2 regions of the Vibrio sp. SCP2 genome follow, and region 1 is predicted to be linked to the other one. Evidence: predicted binding sites of a transcription regulator. Region 1 holds the regulator's gene; the other holds the start of a gene.

Region 1 (12,473 bases):
CCTTATTTTTAGCGTTTGCTCTTGCCTTTCTTGCCCTGTATTGCACAATACCGCCCCTAACCAAGAAATTTATCAACGCTAGTCTCCGAGTAATGCTGTTAATCATCGATAATTACGACTCTTTTACCTACAACCTGTACCAGTATTTTTGTGAGCTGGGCGCAGAGGTTAAGGTAGTGCGTAATGATGAAATCACGCTTGAAGAGATAGAGGCGTTGAATCCTACCCATTTGGTTATCTCTCCGGGGCCCTGTACGCCCAATGAAGCGGGTATTTCGTTAAGTGCGATTGAGCATTTTGCGGGAAAGCTGCCGATTCTTGGTGTTTGTTTAGGCCATCAGGCGATTGCACAGGTGTTTGGCGGAGAGGTGGTACGTGCTCGACAGGTAATGCATGGCAAAACATCCCCAATTCGCCACAATGATCGCAGTGTGTTTGCCACGCTCAATAATCCGCTGACGGTAACGCGTTATCACTCGCTTGTGGTTAAGAACGACTCTTTGCCAGATTGTTTTGAGCTTACTGCTTGGACAGAGCTTGAAGATGGCTCGATGGATGAGATCATGGGCTATCAGCACAAAACCTTGCCGATTGATGCGGTGCAGTTCCATCCTGAGTCGATTAAAACAGAGCAAGGCCACCAGATCCTCGCTAACTTTTTGGCTCGCCAGCCACTTTAAAACGCTCTCTTTGACCGTCTTCTGTCTGGTTAAAGCCTGACTTAGATCACTATTTTTAACATTTCCTTCATAATTCACCGTGCGGATATTTTGTGAAAAAGTATGCGCAGAGTTTGTTGCGCCTACGCTAGAGCCCTTATCCGGACTATGATTAACCATAGCTTATCTTAGCTATAAGAATATATTGCTTCATAAAAGTAGAAGCGTGATGCATAAATACTCAGAGGTAGTGACTATCAGACTCCACAGTGGGCACTAAAAAGAATAAATCACTATTGAAATGGTTAATTAAATGTAAATACAATGCCGTGATTGCTTAATAGCAAAACAATATCTTATTTCATTGAATAGAAGTAAGGACACCATATTCGCTATGCATGCGGTATCAAGAGGGAATGTGCAATGACTGTAGAAAATAACGTAGAACGCGGTTTGTTTGATGAGGTAATGGTACCTTGTTATAACCCAATGGAAATGATTCCAGTAAAAGGCGAGGGTGCTCGCGTTTGGGATCAGCAAGGTAAGGAATACATCGACTTTGCTGGTGGTATCGCCGTGAGCTGTCTAGGTCATTGTCACCCTGCAATGGTGAATGCGTTAACTGAACAAGGTCAAAAGCTTTGGCATTTAAGTAACGTAATGACTAACGAACCAGCGCTTCGTCTAGCGAAAAAGCTTACTGAAGTCAGCTTTGCAGAGAAAGTGTTCTTTGCTAACTCAGGTGCAGAGGCAAACGAAGCGGCTTTGAAACTGGCGCGTCGTTATGCAGCTGATAAGTTTGGCCCAGAAAAATCTGAAATCATCGCTTTTAAACAAGGTTTCCATGGCCGTACTTTCTTCACTGTAACTGTCGGCGGCCAAGCGGCTTACTCTGATGGTTTTGGTCCTAAGCCAGGTGATGTCACTCACTTACCATACAATGATGTTGAAGCACTTCGCGAGCATATCTCAGATCGCACTTGTGCCATCATGATGGAACCACTTCAGGGCGAAGGCGGCATCATTTCTCCAACTGACGAATTTGTTCAGACAGTTCGTGAGCTATGTGACAAGCATAATGCTCTACTGATTTTTGATGAAGTACAGACAGGCAATGGTCGTACTGGTCAATTTTACGCATATCAAGGTCTGGGTGTGACTCCAGATATTCTAAGCACAGCTAAGTCTCTAGGTGGCGGTTTCCCTATTGGCGCAATGCTAACTACTACTGAGCTATCTAAGCACCTGAAAGTCGGCACTCATGGTTCGACTTACGGTGGTAACCCACTAGCGTGTGCGGTTGCTGAAGCCGTGGTTGATGTTGTAAGTGCACCAGAAACATTGGCTGGCGTTGCAGAGCGTGAAGCCCTGTTCCGTGAAGGCCTAGCTAAACTTAATGATAAGTACAACATGTTCGCGGAAGTTCGCGGCAAAGGTCTTCTTTTAGGTGCTGCGCTTAACGATGAGTGGCAAGGCCGCGCACGTGATGTGTTAGTCGCTGCAGGTAAAGAAGGTCTGATGGTTCTAGTGGCAGGTGCAAACGTAGTTCGTTTCACACCATCACTAGTGATCAGCACGGAAGAAATTAACGAAGGACTTGCGCGACTAGATAAAGCTCTAGCGACGCTAGTTAAATAACTAATAAAGCTCTATTAAAAGAGCAAGAACGGGGCTAAGGGCTTAGATGGCACTTAGTCCCCTTAGTATCAGGAGGGAGTTTTGATGCTGGTTGTTCGCCCTATCGCAATGTCGGATTACGATGCGCTGCACACATGCGCAGTGGAATCGGGTCACGGATTTACATCTCTACCGGTTAACGAAGAACTGTTAACCAATCGCATTACCCATTCAGAATATAGTTTTACCAAGCCGGACGTAAACGAGCCGGGTGATGAAGGCTATCTCATGGTTGGCTTTGATAATGAGACTGGCGAAGTCGCTGGTTGTACCGGGATTGAAGCATCCATTGGTTGGGATGTACCTTTTTATTCTTACCATATCAGTACGGTTGTTCACTCATCGCCAAAATTGGGTGTGAATAACGTGGTTAAGCTACTGACTTTCGGTAACAACTACACTGGTTGTAGTGAAATTTGTACTCTGTTCTTAAGACCTTCTTTCCGTCAGGGCTTGAATGGCCGCTTGATGTCGAAGTGTCGTTTTCTAATGATGGCGGAGCATCCTGAAAGATTCTCGAAAACGGTCTTTGCTGAGATGCGCGGCGTTTCTGATGCTGAAGGTAACTCACCATTCTGGCAATGGCTGCAAGAGCATTTCTTCTCGATTGATTTCACTATGGCAGATTACCTCACTGGTATCGGCAAGAAAGGCTTTATTGCTGACCTGATGCCTAAGCTACCAATCTACATCAACCTCTTGAGCAAAGAGGCTCAAGAAGTGATTGGTCAAGTGCATGAAAACACCAAGCCAGCGTTACGCCTGTTGGAAAAAGAAGGTTTCACTTGTCGTAACTATGTCGACATCTTTGATGGCGGCCCAACGGTTGAGTGTGATGTACGCAATATCGAGTCGGTTCGTCACTCATTTAGAGCAAAAGTCACTATCGCGGAACACACCAGTTCTCAAGACTACTTGATTTCAAACACGTCGTTTGAAGACTTCCGCGCAACTGCGGCGAAAGCGGCTTACGATCAGGCTTCAGATTCAGTGATTTTGTCTCCTGAAGTGGCGAATGCCCTCAAAGTTAACGAAGGCGAATTCGTTCGCATGTTGGCTCAATAGAGCTTTGTATTAAGGAAAATGTGAAGGAACAAGCTATGACACATTGGATTGCTGGCGAATGGGTTGCAGGCCAAGGTGAGTCGATGAACTCACAAAGCCCATACAACAACGAAGTTATCTGGCAAGGCGACAGCGCAACACCGCAGCAAGTTGAGCAAGCGGTATCAGCGGCACGCAGTGCATTCGTTGGCTGGAAAAAATTAAGCTTTGCTGAGCGTGAAGCGATCGTTCTTGCTTTTGCTGAAAAGGTAAAAGAGAACAGCGAACAAATCGCAGAAATCATCGCTAAAGAAACCGGTAAGCCAATTTGGGAAACTCGTACTGAAGCAGCGGCAATGGCAGGTAAGATTGCGATTTCAATTCGAGCTTACCATGACCGTACTGGTGAAGCTCAGCGTGAAGCTGCGGGGAACCAAATCGTGCTTCGTCATCGCCCATTAGGTGTAATGGCAGTGTTTGGTCCATATAACTTCCCAGGGCACCTACCAAACGGTCACATCGTACCTGCGCTACTGGCAGGTAATACCGTGGTATTTAAGCCGTCAGAGCAAACGCCGCTAACCGGTGAGTTTGCCATGAAGCTGTGGGATCAAGTTGGTCTGCCGAAAGGGGTGATCAACCTAGTGCAAGGTGCTAAAGAAACCGGTATTGCACTGGCTGATTCTAAAGGCTTAGATGGCGTGCTATTCACAGGTAGCGCGAATACGGGTCATATTCTGCATAAGCAGTTTGCCGGTCAACCGGGCAAGATGCTGGCGCTAGAAATGGGTGGTAATAACCCAATGGTGATCTCTGAAAATTACGGAGAGTTGGACGCGACCGTCTACACCATCATTCAATCAGCGTTTATCAGCGCAGGTCAACGCTGTACTTGTGCTCGCCGTTTGTATGTTCCAGTTGGTGACAAAGGTGACTTACTGGTCAACAAGCTAGTGGAAGCAACCAATAAGATTCGTGTCGATCAGCCTTTTGCTGAGCCAGCACCATTTATGGGCCCTCAGATCTCTAAAGCGGCTGCTGACTTTATTCTTGCTGCTCAAGCAAACCTACAAAAGCTAGGTGGCGAGAGCTTAATTGAAGCTAAAGCCGGAGAAGCTGCATTTGTAACACCAGGCATTATCGATGTTACCGCGATTGCTGAGCTACCAGATGAAGAGTACTTCGGCCCACTACTACAAGTGGTGCGTTACCAAGGTCTAGAGAAAGCAGTTGAGTTAGCCAATGACACTCGCTTTGGTCTATCCGCAGGCTTAGTTTCTACTGACGATGGTGAGTGGGAATACTTTGTTGACCATATTCGTGCTGGCATCGTAAACCGCAATCGCCAGTTAACTGGTGCAAGTGGTGATGCGCCATTTGGTGGCCCGGGTGCGTCAGGTAACTTACGCCCAAGTGCTTACTACGCAGCAGATTACTGTGCTTACCCTATGGCTTCGATGGAAGGAGGAGAAACACTTCTTCCTGCCACGTTAAGCCCAGGTGTTGAGCTATAAAAAACGATAAATTTTAGGGTATTCCCTTCTTGCCTCCCTGAGCCGGGAGGCATTTGAAACGTCACAGGCTGAAGGCTATCTGATCAAACTTTCTGGACACATTTGGTTAGATGGCCTTTTTTATAATTAAACAAATAACTACTCATACTCCATTTACGTAAACCACCCCTACAAGGAGGCGTTATGACGCCAGATGTTTTATTCCAACAGTTATGGAATGACTATATTCAACGCTTATGTCCCTCTGCTGAACAAGTCCACCAACTTCTGCAAGAAGACGAAGCGCTGATCAATGACCACATTGCTCTGCGCACTTTCAATGTAGAACCTCTGGGCATTGCGACCCTTGCACAACCATTCTTAGACGTAGGCTACAAGCCATGCGGTGATTATGTGTTTGAAAGCAAGAAGCTTGTTGCTAAACATTATGAGCACCCAGACCCAAAACAGCCTAAAGTGTTTATTAGTGAACTGAAGGTTGAAGAGTGTTCTGCTGAGCTACAAGCTATTGTCGCTAAGCTTGTCGAGCAATTGGACACCAGTAAGCTAAAAGGTCATGAGTTCTTGTATGGCGGTCGTTTGTGGGACATTAGCTTTGCTGACTTCCAGACGTTAGCGAAAGAAAGTGAGTACGCTTCTTGGCTGGCAGCACATGGTTACGGCGCTAACCACTTTACTGTTAGCGTCAATCAGCTCAATGCATTTGAAGAAGTGAAAGGCGTCAATGACCACCTACGCGAGTCCGGCTTTACCATCAATGAGTTTGGTGGCGAAGTGAAGGGGTCTCCTGATGTGCTGCTAGAGCAATCTTCAACGATGGCGGATAAAGTAGCGGTAACCTTCACGGAAGGTACAGAGATTATCCCGGGTGGTTTCTACGAGTTTGCTAAGCGCTACCCAATGAGCAACGGTGAACTTTATCCAGGGTTTGTTGCAGCCTCTGCTGATAAGATCTTCGAGAGTACTAACGGGTAGGAAGAGCTGAGAACGGGCTGCGCCCTAGAGATGCGGGAACGCTGCGCTTCGAGAGAGTTTGATCTCGGATGTGGAAAGGTGTTCTATCTCGAAGGACGAAGTCCGCTCCGTAGCGTTCTCGATTCTCGCATCCGATATAAACAAAAAGCCACCAATGTTTCCATTGGTGGCTTTTAAAATTTTAACGGTTAATCGAAATTAACGAGTACCGTAAACCACGATAGTTTTACCGTGTGCAGAAATTAGGTTCTGCTCTTCTAGCATCTTCAAGATACGACCTACTGTCTCACGAGAACAGCCAACGATTTGACCGATTTCTTGACGAGTGATCTTAATCTGCATGCCATCTGGGTGAGTCATCGCATCTGGTTGCTTCGCTAGGTTTAGTAGCGTTTGAGCAATACGGCCAGTTACGTCTAGGAATGCTAGGTCACCTACTTTTTGGCTAGTCACTTGTAGGCGGCTTGCCATTTGCGCAGATAAGCGCATTAGGATGTCTGGGTTCACTTGGATAAGCTGACGGAATTTCTTAAATGAGATTTCCGCAACTTCACAAGGAGATTTAGCACGAACCCATGCTGTACGCTCTTGGTCTTCTTCGAATAGACCAAGTTCACCGATAAAGTCACCTTGGTTTAGGTAAGAAAGGATCATTTCCTTACCTTCTTCGTCTTTAATAAGAACCGCTACTGAACCTTTTACGATGTAGTACAAAGTTTCAGCTTTCTCGCCCGCGTGAATTAGCGTGCTTTTTGAAGGGTACTTATGAATATGACAATGTGAAAGAAACCACTCTAATGTTGGGTCGGTTTGAGGTTTACCTAGAACCATAATATCTCACTTCCTCTGCAGGGTACGCTTGCCGCTTTCCATATTTTAGCTAAGCCTTAATCAAGACCTACTAGGATAAGAGCACTTTACAAATGCTGCAAGCCAACTTGTGTTTCGGTAAGAAATAGTATCCTTTTTCGAAAACGATTTCTTGATTTTAATCGGGTACAACTGGGGTTTTAGTACGCAAAACTGTGCACATGATCACGGTATGAAAAGTAATCGTGTTCTAGCTGTGGGTATTAACCAATTTTGCCCGTTTCGATGAGCTGTTGAAGTATCGGTTTAACGATTAGCTCCATGGCAAAACTCATCTTACCGCCAGGGACAACAATCGTGTTGTGACGCGACATAAATGCCCCATCAATCATTGCCAGTAGATATGGGTAATCTACGTTTTTAATGCCTCGCAATCGAATAACAACAAAACTCTCATCTAAACTCGGAATGCCTTTGGCGTTAAGCGGGTTAGATGTGTCGACGGTAGGGACACGTTGAAAGTTAATATGAGTACGAGAAAATTGGGGAGTAATGTAGTTCAGATAGTCATCCATTGAGCGGACGATAGAGTCCATCACCGCTTCACGCGAGTGACCACGATCGCGGGTATCACGAACGAATTTCTGAATCCATTCAAGGTTCACGATAGGCACCATGCCAATCAGAAAATCAACATGCTGTGATACGTTAACCTCGCCATCGACAACACCGCCATGTAGACCTTCATAAAATAGGACGTCGGAGTTTTCTGGCAGATCTTGCCAAGGTGTAAAGGTGCCTGGCATTTGGTTGTATGGAACGGCTTCATCGAACGTATGCAGGTAACGGCGGATTTGACCGACGCCTTCTTGACCGTACTTGCGGAAAAACTCTTCAAGTCCATTGAAGTCGTTCGCCTGAGGGCCAAAGTAACTGATATGGCGGCCTTGCTCACGTGCCTTACGGATTTCAACGTCCATCTCAGGGCGCGTAAAGCGGTGGAAGCTATCGCCTTCAACCCATGCGGGTTTGACGTTCATCATATTGAACATCTTACGGAAAGCTTCAGAAGTCGTTGTGGTACCAGCTCCAGAGGAACCAGTGACCGCAATAATCGGGTGTTTTGCTGACATGACAAACCTTGTCGTAATCTAATCCTTTAAACGAAAACCACTATAGCACGCTTTAGTGGTCAGTCACTGTATGCGATGCGCTAAAGTACTAAAACTTTCGTTTGAGTTGAATATCGACGGTTTCGTGCAGTTCAGAGAAGACAACAACCGCTTCCCCTGATTCCAACTGGGTACGTATTTGATCGACTTTGTCTTGCAGCGAGATCTCGACATCCCCATAGTCTGTCCCTTCACGCAGGACAAATTCCCGAATGAGATTTTCTAGTGTTGCTGGCTCGATTTGTTGCCATGGAACGATCATAAATACCTCTTTATTTTATGATTTAGGCCAAGGTGATTGGCTACGCAGAGAGAGCCAAACTTTCATAGTATGCAGGTAGTGCCTCTTCGAGCCAAAACCTCGGTTTTAACGCACTGCCGGTGACAAAACCAACATGCCCACCTTGTTCAAACAGTCGGTAGTCAATGTTATCAGGCAAGACATATTTTGGAATCACAGCATCAGTCATGAACGGATCGTCTTTCGCATGGATGATCTGTGTGGGTAGAGTGATTTCTTTTAGGCGATGGATGCCCGAGCAGCGCTGATAATAGTCTTCTGCGTCCTTGAAACCATGCAGCGGGGCGGTGATTAGGTCATCAAACTCGTACAGTTTAGTTACGCGTTTGATGTTTTGATAGCTCAAGCCAAGCTCTCCTTTCAACAGTTGGTGCTTTTGCAGTGCACTTTTCTTCAATGATGACAGGAGATAGTTTTTATATAGCTTGGAAAAGCCTTGTTCGATGCGCTCAGAGCAGGCAGACAGGTCGAGTGGCGCAGACACTATGGTGGCGGCATCAAGCAAAGGATTTTGATTGTACTTAGCGAGGTAGTTGGCCAGCATGTTGCCACCAAGAGAAATTCCTACCGCGACTTTAGTTTGGTGTGGGAACAGCGAATCTAGATGTTCAAGGAAGAAACGGGCGTCTTCCACTTCACCTGAGTGATAGGCGCGAGCAAGTTTGTTGGGCTTACCGCTACAGCCACGAAAATGCATCATCACCGACAGCCAGCCTTGCTTAGCAAAAGCATCCATTAAACCATTGGCGTAGGGGCTGTAGAAGCATCCTTCCAAACCGTGGAATAAAACAAAAATCGGCTTGTCTTTGACTGACTCGTCATTGATATCTTCACTCCAAGCGATATCGAGGAAATCTCCATCAGGAGTATCTAAGGTTTGCCAAAATGGTTCAAATAGGGCTTTTTTGCGAATAAAACGCGGAGCAAGCGTTTGTAGATGCGGGTTGGCTAATCCTTTAGCGGCAACAAAATGAGTCATAACGGTTCCAAAGCTTAGGGCTTAGAGATTGGCGATATCATCGATAGGTTCAGCAAAAGCCTCATACAGCTGCTCACCGCCTAACTGGCGGCAGTAACGTAAAGTAAGGGGCTCTGCGTGATTCACTGTAAGTTCAATACTGTTGATGCAATCGACCAGATCAGATTGCTGCTGCTTTTCTAATTGCAGCTCAAATTGCAGTGATTCACGATACAAGGTATCTGGGAGGTGGAGCTTGAGTTTTCGTCTTAGCTCGCGGTAACTGTGCAATAAGGCTTCTGAGCGCCCTAGGCATTCTTCAACTTTGTGCCAGTCTTGCTCCTGAAAGCAAACCTGCTGCTCGTCGAGCCATTTAAGCAGCAGGAGTAGATTGACGTTACCTTTGAAATGATTTTGCAGATGGAGGCACGCCTCTTTTACTTCTCGCACACTGTAGTACTGCAAGCTAAATTGCCACAACCGTTCCAGTGTTAAAGAAATAGCGACGTGCTTTGAACTCATTGGCTATTGAACTCCTGCTCCATATTCTCTAGCTCTTCTTGCAGAGCCATCCATTCCATTTCGACATCTTCTAGCTCACCTTTGCTATTGGCCTGAATAGCTAACACTTCGTTAAGTTTAGCTTTATTTTCGGCATCATAAAGTGAGTTATCTGATAATTGCGTTTCTGCTTCCGCAAGTTTAACGCCCAACTTATCCATTTTTTCTTCAAGTTTTGTCAGGTTTTTGCGAATTGGTGCCGTTTGCTTGCGGAACTCGGCTTCACGACGTTTTTGATCTTTCTTTGCCGCCGCGCTATTCACAGAGCTCTTTTCAGGTTGCTGAGCTTGAGCCTCTCGGCGCTCGGCTTTTTGTTGTTCCGTCAGCCACTTGTAGTAGTCAGCTAGGTCGCCATCAAATGGTGCAACTTGGCGGTCATGCACAAGATACAGATCATCTGTGGTTGCACGTAACAAGTAGCGGTCGTGCGAAACAATCACCATGGCACCTTCAAAGGTTTGCAGAGCCATCGTGAGCGCTTGGCGCATATCCAAGTCAAGGTGGTTAGTTGGTTCATCGAGGAGCAGCAGATTAGGCTTTTGCCACACGATTAAAGCCAGTACTAGTCGCGCTTTCTCACCACCAGAAAACGGTGCGACTTTTTCTAGCGCCTTTTCGCCTTGGAAGCCAAAACTGCCTAGATAGTTACGCAGTTCAAGCTCGTTCTTATCAGGGGCGATTTGCATCATATGCTGCAGTGGCGTTTCTTCAGGGTGCAGCGTTTCCAATTGGTGCTGAGCAAAATAGCCAATCTTGACACCTTGTGAGTAGGTTAAGTCTCCGCCCTGAGGAATAAGTTCACGCGAGAGCAATTTGATGAGCGTTGATTTACCTGCACCATTGCGACCGAGAAGACCAATGCGACTACCAGGGACTAGGTTAAGGCGAATCTTTTCTAAAATCAGATTGTCACCATAGCCCGCCGACACTTCATCCATCATGATGATTGGGTTTGGCAAGGCATCGGGATCGCGGAACTGAAAACTGAACGGGTTATCAAGCTGAGCAGGTAGCACTTTTTCCATACGCTCAAGGGCTTTAATACGGCTTTGTGCTTGGCGAGCTTTTGAGGCTTTATAGCGGAAGCGGTCGATATAACTTTGCATATGCGACATTTGCTTTTGCTGCTTTTCAAATTGAGCTTGCTGCAAGATAAGTTTTTGTGCGCGCTGATCTTCAAACGAAGAGTAGTTGCCTGTGTACTCATTGAGTTGCTGGTTTTCGACATGAATAACACGACCCACGATAGGATCTAGGAAATCACGGTCGTGAGAGATAAGGACAAGCGTGCCAGGGTAGTTCTGTAGCCAGCGTTCGAGCCACATAACAGCATCAAGATCTAAGTGGTTGGTTGGCTCATCGAGTAGCAAAAGATCGGAGCGACAAAGCAGTGCTTGTGCAAGGTTAAGGCGCATACGCCAACCACCAGAAAACTGAGTGAGGTTCCAGCTCATCTGATCTTGGCTAAAGCCTAAACCATCGAGTAGCTCTGCGGCGCGTGCGCGAATACTGTAGCCACCAATGGTTTCAATCTTGCCATGGATTTCGGCGACCAAAGTGCCTTTATCCTGTTGCTCTGCCGTCTCCAGTTCTGATTCTAAGCGGCGGTATTCACGGTCACCATCAATGACATACTCAATCGCACTGCGCTCCAGTGCAGGGGTTTCCTGTGCCACCCAAGCCATTTCCCAGTGTGCCGGCTTACTGAAGTTACCCGCGTCAATAGAGAGTTCGTCTTTGATTAGGGCGAATAGGGTTGATTTACCACAACCGTTTTTGCCGACTAGACCGACTTTATCGCCTGGATGAATGGTCGCCGAAGCTTGATCTAAAAGTGGTTTGCCACCTCGAAGAAGCTGGATGCCAGAGAAGGTAATCATAATCTTTTGCTTTGTCTTTGCTCGTATTGCGACGAATAGTAGGTTAGTTAACGAGTTATGTCGATCGTTGCGTTATTGCCACTAACAACGTATAACAAACTGATAACGATAAATGACAATAAAAACAGTCATAATTGGCTATTCATAACATTAAGGATTGCTGTCGAAGGAATGCAGACTTTATCATCCGACAAGCCTAAAGTGTTGGTGCTTTATGCCCACCCAGAGTCACAGACCTCTGTGGCTAATCAAATGATGATCAAGAAGATTGAATCGCTTGATCACGTCCACGTGCACGATCTTTATGCACACTACCCAGATTTTTTTATTGATGTTCCGGCTGAGCAGCAATTGCTTGAAGAACACGATGTGATTGTGTTCCACCATCCTCTTTATATGTACTCTTGCCCCGCTTTGCTTAAAGAGTGGTTCGATCGCGTTCTCGGTAAGGGATTCGCCTACGGTAAGGGGGAAGCGCTGAAAGGAAAATACTGGCGCAGCGTGATTACCACCGGAGGCAAAGAGGAAGCTTTTGGTCGCTCCGGTTACAACCGCTATCCGCTCGATGAAATTTTGCAGCCGTTTGAGCTAACAGCGGCGCTGTGTCAGATGGAGTGGATTGAGCCTTTGGTGCTCTATTGGGCGCGTAATGTCAGTGAAATGGAACGCTATCAACATGCAGAGACCTATCGTCAATGGCTGAATAATCCATTGCTAACCTATACTGAACAAGTAGTAGGGGGTGGGAATGGCGCTTGAAAGTGATTTTCTCCAGAGTAGTGTGATCTTTCTGACGGCTGCGGTAATTGCCGTGCCGATTGCTCAACGATTGGGTCTTGGCTCAGTGCTGGGCTATTTGCTTGCGGGCGTTGCTATTGGTCCTTGGGGGCTAGGGTTAATCCGCGATGTAGAAGCCATTCTC
Region 2 (12,473 bases), on a different contig from region 1:
TGCTGAGCAAACGAATTTGTTGGCACTTAATGCGGCCATAGAAGCTGCTCGCGCAGGTGAAGCTGGGCGAGGATTTGCTGTCGTTGCGGATGAAGTTCGTGCCTTGGCAGATAGAACCACATCAGCAACGCAAGAGATCGGACAATCTATAGAAGCGATTCAAAATGAAACCTCACTTGCGGTTGAGCGAATGGAAGTAGGGGCAACACAAGTCAACGAAGGACTAGAGTTAGTCAAAAAGGCCGGGGTCAGTCTTGATGAAATCGTCGAAGGCGCGCAAACCGTAGCTAATATGATCGATAGCATTGCGGCGGCTGCCGAAGAGCAATCAGTAGCCAGTGGCGAAGTCTCTAAGAACGTTGAAAGCGTCTCTGAGGTGTCTGTTGTTGCCAATGAACAAGCGAACTTGGCCGCGAGCTCAGCTCAAACTCTAGAGCAGAAGGCTGAGTCTTTGAAACGTCTTGTTAATCAATTCAAGGTGTAAGGTAGGGAACGGACTTCGTCCTCGGGATTTTGGAACGGGCTGCGCCCTACAGAACGCTTTGCTCCTAGATTCGGGATCGGGCTTCGCCCTGCTAGAAAACGAGTGTTGAATCTACAAATAGCTATCCAGATTAGCGTTATCCAATAGACTGACTAATGAAATAACAGGGAGTCTCTTTGAGTATTCGACTTGCTTCAAGAGATCCCCCAAATCGCTTGTACCTCGCTCTTGAGGACGATAAAATGATTTAATGAACAAGAGTTGTCATTTGGTTCTAACCCTGCACACTTTCTCCAGTTCTCCAGTTCTCCAGTTCTCCAGTTCTCCAGTTCTCCAGTTCTCCATAGGACGAAGTCCGTTCCCGCATCCTGCATCCCGCATCCATAAACGAAGCGTTCACAAATAAAAAGGGTTGATGCTCTCACATCAACCCTCGAAACTTCTCTAGCTCTCTAGCTCTCTAGCTCTCTAGCTCTCTAGCTCTCTAGCTCTCTAGCTCTCGTCTTCTGGTAACTTAACGTTCAGCTCTAGTACCGAGATATCGTCATCTTTGTGCTCGAATGACAAATCAACCATAGAAGGGTCGATAGCCACGTACTTACTGATCACCTTAAGAATATCTTCTTTTAGCTGTGGCAAGTACGAGGGTGCTGGATCACCTTGGCTACGGCGCTCGGCAACAATAATTTGTAGACGCTCTTTGGCTAAATTTGCAGAGCTTTTTTTCTGGGGACGGAAAAACTCAAGTAATGACATTTAGCCTCCGAATAGTCGTTTAAAGATTCCTTTCTTCTGTTCAGTCAGGAAGCGGAAATCCACTTGCTGACCTAGCAGGCGCTCAACGGTGTCGTTGTATGCCATACCTGCGTCAGACTGCTCGTCAAAAATGACTGGCACGCCTTTGTTCGAAGCATTCAGTACCGCTTGGCTCTCAGGGATAACACCCAGTAGAGAGATATGTAGAATCTCTTCAACGTCTTCGACGCTTAGCATCTCACCTTGGTTCACTCGCGCTGGGTTGTAGCGCGTTAGCAGTAGGTGCTGCTTCACTGGTTCTAAACCTTCTTCTGCTCGGCGAGACTTAGAGTCTAAGATGCCCAGAATGCGGTCAGAGTCGCGTACAGAAGAAACTTCAGGGTTAGTGGTAACTATCGCTTCATCTGCAAAGTATAGCGCCATTAATGCACCTTGCTCGATGCCTGCTGGAGAATCGCAGATAATAAAGTCAAAGCCCATTTCGTCTAATTCATCTAAGATGCGACGAACGCCTTCTTTCGTCAGTGCATCTTTATCGCGAGTTTGAGAGGCAGGGAGAATGAATAGGTTCTCTGTGCGCTTGTCTTTGATCATCGCTTGGTTCAATGTCGCTTCGCCGTTGATTACGTTGACGAAGTCGTAAACCACGCGGCGTTCACAGCCCATGATAAGATCGAGGTTACGCAGGCCAATATCGAAATCGATAACTGCCGTTTTTTTTCCTTTTACAGCAAGGCCTGAAGCGATTGCGGCGCTTGAAGTGGTTTTACCCACACCACCTTTACCTGAAGTGACAACAATAACGCGTGCCATTATGTGTTCCTTATAAGATTAAATCGTTAACAACTCGAACTTTAGCGAGTCGTCTTGCAAACTGAACATAACTTTTTGCTGCCAGAACTCGTCGGCGAACTGCTCGGTGAGCCAGTAGTGTCCTGCGATCGACATAAGTTCGGCATTGAGCTTATTGCAGATGATGACTGCGCCAGTGTTTCCACTCGCCCCCGCTATAGCGCGGCCGCGTAGAGTACCGTGGATATGAATAGAACCATCTGCAATTACCTCAGCTCCCTCGCTAACATGATTGAGTACCACAAGATCGCTGTCCTTGGCATATATTTGTTGCCCAGAACGCACCGGCGTACGGATAATCTTGGTTGGTGCCATCTTTGCAGGAGCTTGAGCTGGCGACTTGCTCGCAGACATAACGGCAAACTTAGCTTCAGAGGCTAAATTCTGTGTGCGCTTGTCTTTGCAGCCTGTGACGCCTACGGGAATCATACCTGCTTGGGAAATACCTTCTTTCAGTCTCACAAAGTCAATATCACCATCGACTTTTGAAATATTAATGACAACGGGCGCATGAGCAAAAAATGCCGGAGCCTGCTCTACCTTTTCTTGTAAGAAATGAATAGTTTTATCAACATTGTTGTCAGAAAGGTGCAAAACTGACAAAGTAAAGCTGCTGCCTTTTAGGTCTGGGGTCTGTGACATCTTTTACTTACAACCTCTTAAGGGCGTTGCCTGAGACTAGGGGTGTCATGTTATATTCCCAGAATAAGCACAGCAAGTTATCTTGCGCTCAATTGAGTGTTTTGCTTTAAAAAATAGCGAAACATTGACGTTCAATGAAATAAATGGATAAAAGGCTTCCAATGCTTTGTGCAATTTACAAAAGTTCTAAAAAAGAAGGCGCTTACCTATATATCCCGAAAAAGGATGATTTTTCACAAGTTCCTGACACTTTAATGCAGATGTTTGGCAAACCTATTATGGTTATGGTGGTCAAACTGGAAGGGCGCACACTGGCACAAGTTGATGTCGAGAAAGTAAAACAGTCTTTAATAGATGATGGCTTTTTCTTGCAGTTGCCACCGCCACCAAAAAACCTACTCGATGAATATAAAGAGCAAAAACAAGCTCGTCAGCAATCTGAAGATTAAATAAACAATATTGGGATTGTTGGTTTCTATTGCTCAAGGAGGGCAATGTGAAAAAACTACTGTCAGTCGTTCTAGGATTAACACTCTCTACCTCTGTATATGCGAATGAGGTCAGTTTTGAGCAATATGTTGAAGGCTTAAAACAAGAAGCTCGAACCAATGGTATTTCGGAGCAAATTATCGATCAGGCTTTTGACAATGTGACTCATAAGCCTCGTGCTGTAAAAGCGGATAAGAACCAACCGGAAAAGAAATTAACACTGGATGAGTACATTCCTCGTGCAGTTCCAGATTGGAAGGTAAAACAAGCGAAAGCGCTATACAAAGAGCACTACGCTGAGTTAAGCCGAATTGGCGAAGAATACGGTGTACAGCCACGTTTTATTGTTGCGCTTTGGGGTGTCGAAAGTAACTTCGGTAAGTTCACAGGTAACTACCCAGTGATCGATGCACTATCGACGCTCGCCTACGATGGTCGCCGAGAAGCCTTCTTCCGAAAAGAAACCATGGCCGCACTGCAAATCTTGCAAGAAGGACATATTTCAGTCAGCGACTTTAAAGGCTCTTGGGCTGGGGCGATGGGGCAATGTCAGTTTATGCCAAGCTCTTTCCTTTCTTATGCTGCTGACGGAAGCGGTGATGGTAAGAAAGATATTTGGAATACAGAAGCGGATGTGTTCGCGTCAGCCGCCAATTATCTGAGTCAATCTGGTTGGAATGACAAGTTCACTTGGGGGCGTCAGGTTAAGCTACCGCAAGGTTTCGACATGGACCTAGAAGGCCGTGTTGAAGGTAAAGAGAAAACCCTAGCGGAGTGGAATCAACTTGGCATCACGCGCTACGATGGTAGTTCATTGCCACAAGTGGATGTGGATGCATGGTTGACCGCGCCAGACAATGCCAACGGGCGAGTCTATCTGGTTTACAACAACTACAATGTACTGATGAAGTGGAATCGCTCTTACTACTTCGCTTTAGCTGTCAGTCATCTCGCTGATAGAATTACGTTGTAGACAAACAATTTAAAACAAAAGGAGCTCGATGAGCTCCTTTTTCTTTTGGAGATCCTGTGCTTTCAGAACGTGCTGCGCAAATGGTAGTGTTTGCCGCTTTGCTCAAACATAAGAATTTTACCTTGGCTGCTAAAAGCTTAGGTGTCTCGGTATCCCATGTGAGTAAGCAATTGGCTCAGCTTGAATCATCGCTGGGTGTAAAGCTTGTACAACGAACGACGCGCAGCTTTACGCCAACCGAGGCTGGGCAAAAATTTTATGAACATTGTGCTCAGTTGGTTTCGATAGTGGGTGAGGCTCAGCTAGAGGTTGAAAGCCAGCGTGATGAGGTAGCAGGGCTAGTGAAAATTGGTTTGTCGCAATCTTTTGGTACTTTGCACATCATTCCTGCAATTGATGAACTGCGCCAGCAATATCCCAATCTTCAGGTTGAAGTGCATTTATTCGACTACAAGGTAGATATGCTAGAAGAAGGGTTGGATCTGTGGATTACCAACAATGAACATCTTCCAGAAGGCTATGTGGCTCAGCGCTTAGCGGACTCACAGTTTGTTGTGGCAGCCTCTCCTGATTATTTAGTTAAGCATCAAACCCCAAGTCACCCAAGTGAACTGACGGAACATAATTGCCTGATTTATCGAAGCTGGGAAAGGGATTATACACGATGGTCATTTAGCAGCCCTCAAGAACAGTTGAGTATTAAAGTCTCTGGGAATTATTCGGTCGACTTAGCAGAAGCGGTACGTGATGCCGCGGTTGCAGGGTGGGGCATTGCCTATCTAGCGACTTATCTTATCGGCGATGAGTTTAAAACCGGGCAACTTATCCAGCTGTTTCCCGATTGGAACGCTTCGCAAAGCATGCCATTTTACGCAGTCTATCCAAGTCGTCGTTTCTTACCTAAGAAGACGGTAGCCGTGATCGATTTTATAAAGCAGAAAATTGGCAACCCTTGCCATTGGGATAAGAAACTAGCGCCCTATATTCAAAGACCCTGACAGCGGCATCTTGGTAAGATTAATTTTTCGTACTCCATAAACATCATTTCCATTTGGAAAAGATAGTCATAAGCAAACGTTTATATGTTTAATTATCAATGATTTATTTGTGTGGTGGTTTTTTAAGCTATGCAGAATACATCCAGTTAACAACTGTGACTTGCATCTCATTTTTAGATGACTAGACTCCGACGCCATTCTTGTTCCCCCTTCTGTCGGATTCATGTTATGAACTCAATTCTTGGTGTTGTAGCCATTCTATTTACTGCTTGGTTACTCTCTACAAATAGAAAGAAAATTAACTTTAAAACGGTATCGCTGGCGTTTGCATTGCAAATTACCTTTGCGCTATTGGTGTTGTACGTACCAGCAGGCAAAGAAGCGCTGAACAGCGTGACTGGCGCCGTCTCCAACCTGATTAACTATGGTCAAGAAGGTATCGCTTTCTTGTTTGGCGGCTTGGCAACAGGTGGCTTTACGTTTGCAATCAACGTTCTTGGCATCATCATCTTTTTCTCGGCGCTGATTTCTGGCTTGTACCACATTGGGCTTATGCCAAAAGTGATTAACCTTATTGGTGGCGGGCTGCAAAAGCTATTGGGTATTGGTCGTGCTGAGTCTTTGTCTGCGACAGCAAACATTTTTGTCGGCATGATTGAAGCGCCGCTAGTGGTAAAACCGTACTTAAAACAGATGACGGACTCGCAGTTTTTCGCTGTTATGTGTGGTGGTCTTGCTTCTGTCGCTGGTGGCACCTTGGTTGGTTACGCGTCGCTAGGTGTGGATCTCAACTACCTGATTGCTGCGGCGTTTATGTCGGCTCCGGCAGGTTTGTTGATGGCTAAGATCTTAGTACCTGAAACGGAAACCATCAGCCCGAGCACTGAGCTAGATAATGCCGAGATGCCGAAAGCGACCAACGTCGTTGAAGCTATGGCTGACGGTGCAATGTCTGGTTTGCGTATTGCCGTCGCTGTTGGCGCAACCTTACTTGCCTTTATCAGTGTAATTGCGATGCTTAACGGCATGCTAGGTTGGGTTGGCAGTCTAGTTGGAGTAGATCTGAGTTTTGAGTTAATCCTTGGTTATGTGTTCGCGCCAGTGGCGTGGCTACTCGGCGTTCCTTGGAATGAAGCCATCACTGCAGGTTCGTTAATCGGTAATAAGATCGTTGTGAACGAGTTTGTTGCCTTCATCCAATTAATGGATGTCAAAGCGCAGCTAAGTGAGCACTCACAAGCTATCGTGACCTTTGCACTGTGCGGTTTTGCAAACATCTCAACCATGGCGATGCTAATCGGTGGCTTGGGAAGCTTAGTACCGGAAAAGCGTCCATTCATTTCCAAATACGGCTTCCGCGCCATTGCGGCAGGTGTCATGGCAAACCTTATGAGCGCGTCAATTGCAGGTGTGATTCTTAGCTTGTAGGGAAGGGTACTGGAACGGACTTCGTCCTTCGGGAACGGGCTGCGCCCTATGGAAAGCGGGATTGGGCTTCGCCCTTGTGGAAAACTAAAGTGGACTTCTTAACCATAGCGGCGCAACTTTAGTTATCCAGTTATCCAGTTATCCAGTTATCCAAAACGCAAAAGGGCAGATATCACTCGATATCTGCCCTTTGATTATTTATGGCGTCTTCGTACTACTTCTTAGTATGAAACTGCTCACAAGCAAGCATGGTGTTCTCAATTAGGCTTGCTACCGTCATTGGTCCCACACCGCCTGGTACTGGGGTAATAAAGCTTGCGCGCTCTTTTGCGTTGTCATAGTCAACATCACCAACTAGCTTGCCTGAATCTAAGCGGTTAATACCCACATCGACCACTACTGCACCTTCTTTGATCCAATTACCAGGAATAAAGTTTGGTTTACCTACTGCAACCACAACTAAGTCAGCTTGGCGGACATGACCTTCAAGGTCTTTAGTGAAACGGTGACAAGTGGTGGTCGTGCAGCCTGCCAGCAGCAGCTCAAGCGTCATAGGGCGGCCGACAATGTTTGACGCACCTACAACAACTGCATGCATACCACGTAGGTTGATGTTGTAGCGCTCTAGTAGAGTGATAATGCCTTTAGGCGTACAAGAGCGGAGTTTAGGAATACGTTGAGCCAAACGACCTACGTTGTATGGGTGGAAACCATCGACGTCTTTTTCAGGGTGAATACGCTCAAGGACATGTGTTGCATCAATACCAGCAGGAAGCGGTAGCTGAACAAGGATACCGTCAATCTCCGCATCACCGTTAAGCTCATCAATAAGAGCCAGTAGCTCTTCTTCTGTCGTCGTTGCAGGAAGGTCAAAAGATTTTGAGACAAAGCCAACTTCTTCACATGCACGACGTTTACTGCCGACATAAACTTGAGAAGCCGGATCTTCGCCGACAAGAACCACTGCTAGGCCAGGAGCACGCAACCCAGCTTCTTTACGAGCTTTTACGCGGGCTGCAACTTCTGAGCGAACAGTTTGGGAAATTAGAGTTCCATCAATATTTTGAGCGGTCATGACTTTCCTTTAATAAGAATGGCGAATTATTTGCAGCGCATTGTCGCAAATTATTTGACGAACATCTATAAGCAAACGTTTGCTTTGTGGTGTTTTTAATCAAAATAGAATTCTGTGACCTTTTTTTAGTCAGTCAGATCATAATGTTACTAAAAGCCCTTGTTTTAAGAATTCGAACTCGTATAATCCTTTCCCTGTAGCGCGCCCTTAGCTCAGCTGGATAGAGCACGTCCCTTCTAAGGATGTGGTCGTAGGTTCGAATCCTACAGGGCGTGCCATTTATTCTAGAAACCCGATAGCTCATTAGAGCTGTCGGGTTTTTTCGTTTTGGTGCTTTTCCAACTTGTCTATCTCATGCAGTTAGGTGGTCAATGACTGCCATTTTCAGTGCTTGATATCGAGCCAATGTTGATACGTGAATGCGCATATCTTTTAGTTGTTTGCTTAAGTATTACTCAATAAGCATCTTTTTTGTGAATGATTATCACTTTAGGTTTAGCTTTGTGAATGTTTATATGAGTTTGTTTTTGTAGTTAATTAATTGATATATAGGGATAAAATGGATTTTTATAATGATTAATTTGTAACTGAGATTCGGCTCGTGTATCTAAGTCTGCGGCTAGTGATAGGCTTTAATGTGTCGGCCTTCTAGCATCCACTCGAAAATTAGATGACAGATGTAGTTAGATGGCGGACAAAAAAGATTTAAGTGACAAGCGAGTACTTATCGTAGAAGAGAACAGTATGTTGTCTTCGTCGATAAAAAACATGCTGAAAAAAATGGGTGGTGCAGAAGATAAGTTGCACAAGGCACAAAATGTCATGACCTTTAAGCAGCTTGTTAACCAGCATCGCTTTGATCTGATCATTTGTTCTTATGCCAGTAAGAAGAAAATAGTCGGCCCTAAATATCACTACCTTTATCAGCAAAGCCGTGCCTACTCACGTGACTGCTCATTTGTCGTGATTGCCAATAGTGGCGATGATGACCATATTAGAGGGGCAGAGGAGTTAGAGCCGGACAATATTCTCGGTCACCCTTTTAATTACAACCAGTTTAAGCACCTTATTGCCAGTAGCTTAATTAAACGTTCGATTTTGGCAACGGTGCATAAGAAGCTCGAAATTGGTTTATATGATGACGCGATTGAAATTTGCAATCGACAATCAAAACGCAAGGGGATTGAGTGGCTAGACTTTCACAAAGTCGTTGTTGATTGCTACGTAAAACAGAACAAATATGACTCAGCTCTACTAGTCCTTAAACAGTTGAGTAGACAGGTAAAACATCGTTGGCCACTTGTAAAACAGATTTCGCTGCATGATGAAATGGGAAATGAGGTGGAAGCATTAGCTCTAGCCCATGAATATGAACTTCTCGGTTACCCTGATGACCCTTTGGTTTCGCAGATCACAGCACGTCATTCATTGCTTGATTGTGATCTAGATAAAGCCGTTCGGGTAATGATTAAGCTTTCGATACGCTACCCACATATCGTTCACCTTACGCTAAAGTGTGTGATGCTGTGTATCATGCTCTCGGACTATCGAAAAGCGTCGATGTTTCTTGCCAAAATTGACTATGATTCAGTGCTAGATGATGAAGAGTTAGTGTTTATTGAGGAGCTGAGGTTGTTTCTCGAAGCACTTATCGCCATCAAAACACGCAACAAAATGAATCCGGCGACATTAAAAACATCTCTAAAGGCAATTTTGGCTATTCAAGAGAACGAGTTAATCGATAGCCATAAGCTCTCAAAAGGACTGTATCAGCTGTTGTTGCAAGTCAATGGAGTGAACCCTGTTTGCTCGCCAAAGCGTCTTGAGCTGCTGTACAACCAAACTAAGCTAGAACATCGCAAGTTTGCTCTACTTGCAGTGTCACTTCATATTGGTTGCTTAGATTTAGCCAGAACTTGGTTAGATGAGCTCAGGCTGCTTAATTCAAGCAAGAAAAATATCTCGATGACGATTAGCTGCATTGTGCTGGATAAAGCCGAAGCAATACTGAGTGTTAAGGCTCAAGCAATGCAACAAGCGACAGAAAAGGCGTCGTTAGGTCGTGTAATTGATGCTTTAGCGATAAAGGCCAAAGAGGCACCTTATTTTATCAACCATCACTCTCATTTTATTAACGCCATGCTGAAGTTTAAGGTGTCTGATAGCAGCAATATTGAGTTGCTTAAAGAGCAATTTCCTGTGAGTGTGGGGATTGTAATAGAGAACTTGATAAAGCAGGACCCGATGCACCCGAAGGTCACACAGATCCAAAAGGCAAAGCGTATTGTCCAAAAACGTCTCCAGACTCCAGTTCACGCTTAATCTTGAGGTTTGGTGAATAGTTGCTCAGACATCGATTGAATACTGTACTTACGTATTGCTTTTCGGTAGCATGTCGTTCCTTTAAAAAAAACTAATAGACTAAGCTCAAGCTTGGCACCTTACGCTCAGAGAACATGCGCAGTATCCATACCAAAATTAAACCTGAATTCGAGCCGCTACTGGCGGAGCTCGCTCTTCATGCTTTACTCCATTTGCGTACCAACCATACTGCGATCGTTTTAGGTAGCAAATCTCGCTCTCAAATCAACGATATTCTTTCGGCGTGGCTAAACAAAGCCGCCAACAGCAAGAAATATAAGCCTTTCAAAAAGAAGGTGAAATCGCTTGTCAGCCATGCGCGTTCTCAGCGACTGGACATGGAAGCCATGTTGGGCAATTTGCTGACACCCGTCGAAGGGGATGAACTGCCACACCTTGATAGCTTTTTACTGCTGGTCAATACCCTCGAAAAAGAGCTCAACACCACAGTACTTGTCTCAAGCCCTGAAGCTGTCGACTTACAACACAACAGCAAAGGGTGCTTGCTTTGTGTGCTTTCTGCTGATCTCAATGCTCATTTCAATAACCGTAATCGCTTAGTCGCGAATATTTCGATGCTGTTTCGTGGCACTCACGGAGAAAAGCACTCTTTCCTCCGTACTATATATTCTTCATCTCTGTTTGATCACCACATCGAGTTTGAAGATGGTGATTTTGTCAGAATTACCCTCTCGCTTCGCTAATCGCCTCTTTCTATTTTTAATAGTTCTAAAGTTTATAATTCCACGTATTAGAGACTTTTTTATCCCTAATTAATCTCGTGACTTACTGAGATTTGTTTTAATAATGAGATGTCTCATTATTGAACAGTTGATTTCTTTATAAGTTATTGAACTTATCTATTTGTAAGAAGATATTTAGCGCTCCAATAACTAGAGGGAAAAACCGTATGGAGCGCAAACTGATTTCATTAGCGGCTGTGCTAGTGTCATTAAATGCAACATCCGCTTTCGCAAAAGCTGCGGAAGGAGAAGGGTGTATTGTTAGTTTAGAAACAGGTGAAAAGTATTGTTTAAAGGTTGGTGAACGTTCAGGTTACTCGTTACCAGCATTCATATATCAGCATGATGTTGATGTTTATGCAGCTCCAGGTACAGCAGTCATGCTCAGCGACTGGGACAACCTGTCATACAATAGACTTGCCGTTTTTCAGGGCTTTACGCTTAATCAAGAGCTTGAGTCTGTTACTGCATACAATGGCAAGATCATCGACTTTTCCGCTCCGCGCTCAATGCGTGTTGTTGCAAAAGATGCAGAAGTAGAACCAGAACTAACGTGGTCGTGGCAAGAAAGTGACTTTATGCCGCAATATAACCAAGTTATGTCTTCACCAGTGATCGTTCAATTAAATGATGATAACGGTGATGGGAAAATTAATAACAGAGATATTGCCGATATTATTGTTACGACATTTTCTGGCTCCAATTATAGCCAGAATGGCATAGTTCGAGCACTAAGTGGTAAAGATGGGGCTGAATTGTGGGATTATCGTGAGGGGCCAATTTTCGCTGACCCGCGTTATTCTGTTGCTGCCGCTGATCTCGATGGTGATGGAAAAATTGAGATTGTTTCTGGCGCGATTGACTCGAATTACATCACTATTCTTGATCATCAAGGTCACCAGAAAAAACAGATAGAAATTATTTCGACAGGCTATCCGGCTGGTCAATTTGCTATTGCAGATATTGATAATGATGGTAGTGCGGAAATATTAGGTGCTGACGGCGTATATAATTACCAAACAGGCTTATTAAAATTCTCATACGCTTGGAGTCCTGCCCCTATCCCGGTAGATGCTGATGGCGATGGAATCCAAGAAGTTTTCGCCGATACGTCATTATATGATGCGAATGGCGCCGAAGTTTGGTCTTACCCAACACCTTATCGTGCTTGGTTCTCATCGGTGGCAAATTTAGATGATGATGCGAGTCCAGAATTGATCGTTTCAATTCCAAGAACGGCAAGTGAGCCGGATAGAAGCTCATTCTCGGTATTGGAGCACGACGGCTCTGTTAAATGGAGTGTGACCAATGTAAGCAATCCAGGTGGTGGTGTTCAGGCAGTCTCTAACTTTTTGGGTAAACCCAATACATCCGCAATCTCTCAGTCAGACACCTTTGGATTTAAACATCGTAAAAGTGCAAAGCTCGCCGTTGAAGACGAGCAACTTCTATACGTGAACTCAGGTTTAGCCATTGACGCAATTGGAACTAATGAAGGCAACTTGGTCGGTGGCGATGGTGGTCACGTCAATGCGCCGATCGACCTCACTCAAGTTACGGAAGTGGCCATTACCTCCGGTAAATATTTCTGGGGTGGAAAGCATCTATTGGCACTTGAGTTTTACTATGCAGATGGCTCATCAACAATGTTTGGGTCGAAGAGAGCTGCATT

What was found. Region 1 encodes CRP, which controls carbon source genes, mostly activating them, when cyclic AMP is high. Its sites were predicted from a motif close to TGTGANNNNNNTCACA; they were not measured.
Region 2: a site for CRP is predicted at 5,349-5,364, ahead of AC5O63_RS08520 (NupC/NupG family nucleoside CNT transporter). Genes of this name have one in related genera too.

Annotation. Positions count from the first base shown of each region.
Region 1 covers NZ_JCAFVV010000006.1:159,402-171,874, forward strand. Annotated here, with positions in the region: gene AC5O63_RS16770 (aminodeoxychorismate/anthranilate synthase component II) at 93-680, shown strand; gene AC5O63_RS16775 (aspartate aminotransferase family protein) at 1,083-2,297, shown strand; gene astA (arginine N-succinyltransferase) at 2,382-3,401, shown strand; gene astD (succinylglutamate-semialdehyde dehydrogenase) at 3,437-4,894, shown strand; gene AC5O63_RS16790 (DUF1338 domain-containing protein) at 5,078-5,869, shown strand; gene crp (cAMP-activated global transcriptional regulator CRP) at 6,068-6,700, opposite strand; gene AC5O63_RS16800 (phosphoribulokinase) at 6,943-7,812, opposite strand; gene AC5O63_RS16805 (YheU family protein) at 7,901-8,113, opposite strand; gene AC5O63_RS16810 (hydrolase) at 8,154-9,131, opposite strand; gene AC5O63_RS16815 (TIGR02444 family protein) at 9,153-9,632, opposite strand; gene AC5O63_RS16820 (ABC transporter ATP-binding protein) at 9,629-11,551, opposite strand; gene kefG (glutathione-regulated potassium-efflux system ancillary protein KefG) at 11,723-12,310, shown strand; gene kefB (glutathione-regulated potassium-efflux system protein KefB) at 12,300-12,473, shown strand, end outside.
Region 2 covers NZ_JCAFVV010000002.1:113,321-125,793, forward strand. Annotated here, with positions in the region: gene AC5O63_RS08485 (CHASE3 domain-containing protein) at 1-484, shown strand, start outside; gene minE (cell division topological specificity factor MinE) at 977-1,240, opposite strand; gene minD (septum site-determining protein MinD) at 1,241-2,053, opposite strand; gene minC (septum site-determining protein MinC) at 2,072-2,734, opposite strand; gene AC5O63_RS08505 (YcgL domain-containing protein) at 2,896-3,183, shown strand; gene AC5O63_RS08510 (lytic murein transglycosylase) at 3,231-4,196, shown strand; gene AC5O63_RS08515 (LysR family transcriptional regulator) at 4,253-5,194, shown strand; gene AC5O63_RS08520 (NupC/NupG family nucleoside CNT transporter) at 5,423-6,622, shown strand; gene folD (bifunctional methylenetetrahydrofolate dehydrogenase/methenyltetrahydrofolate cyclohydrolase FolD) at 6,837-7,697, opposite strand; tRNA gene AC5O63_RS08530 (tRNA-Arg) at 7,899-7,975, shown strand; gene AC5O63_RS08535 (response regulator) at 8,385-10,019, shown strand; gene AC5O63_RS08540 (DUF2913 family protein) at 10,154-10,762, shown strand; gene AC5O63_RS08545 (beta-prism lectin domain-containing protein) at 10,969-12,473, shown strand, end outside.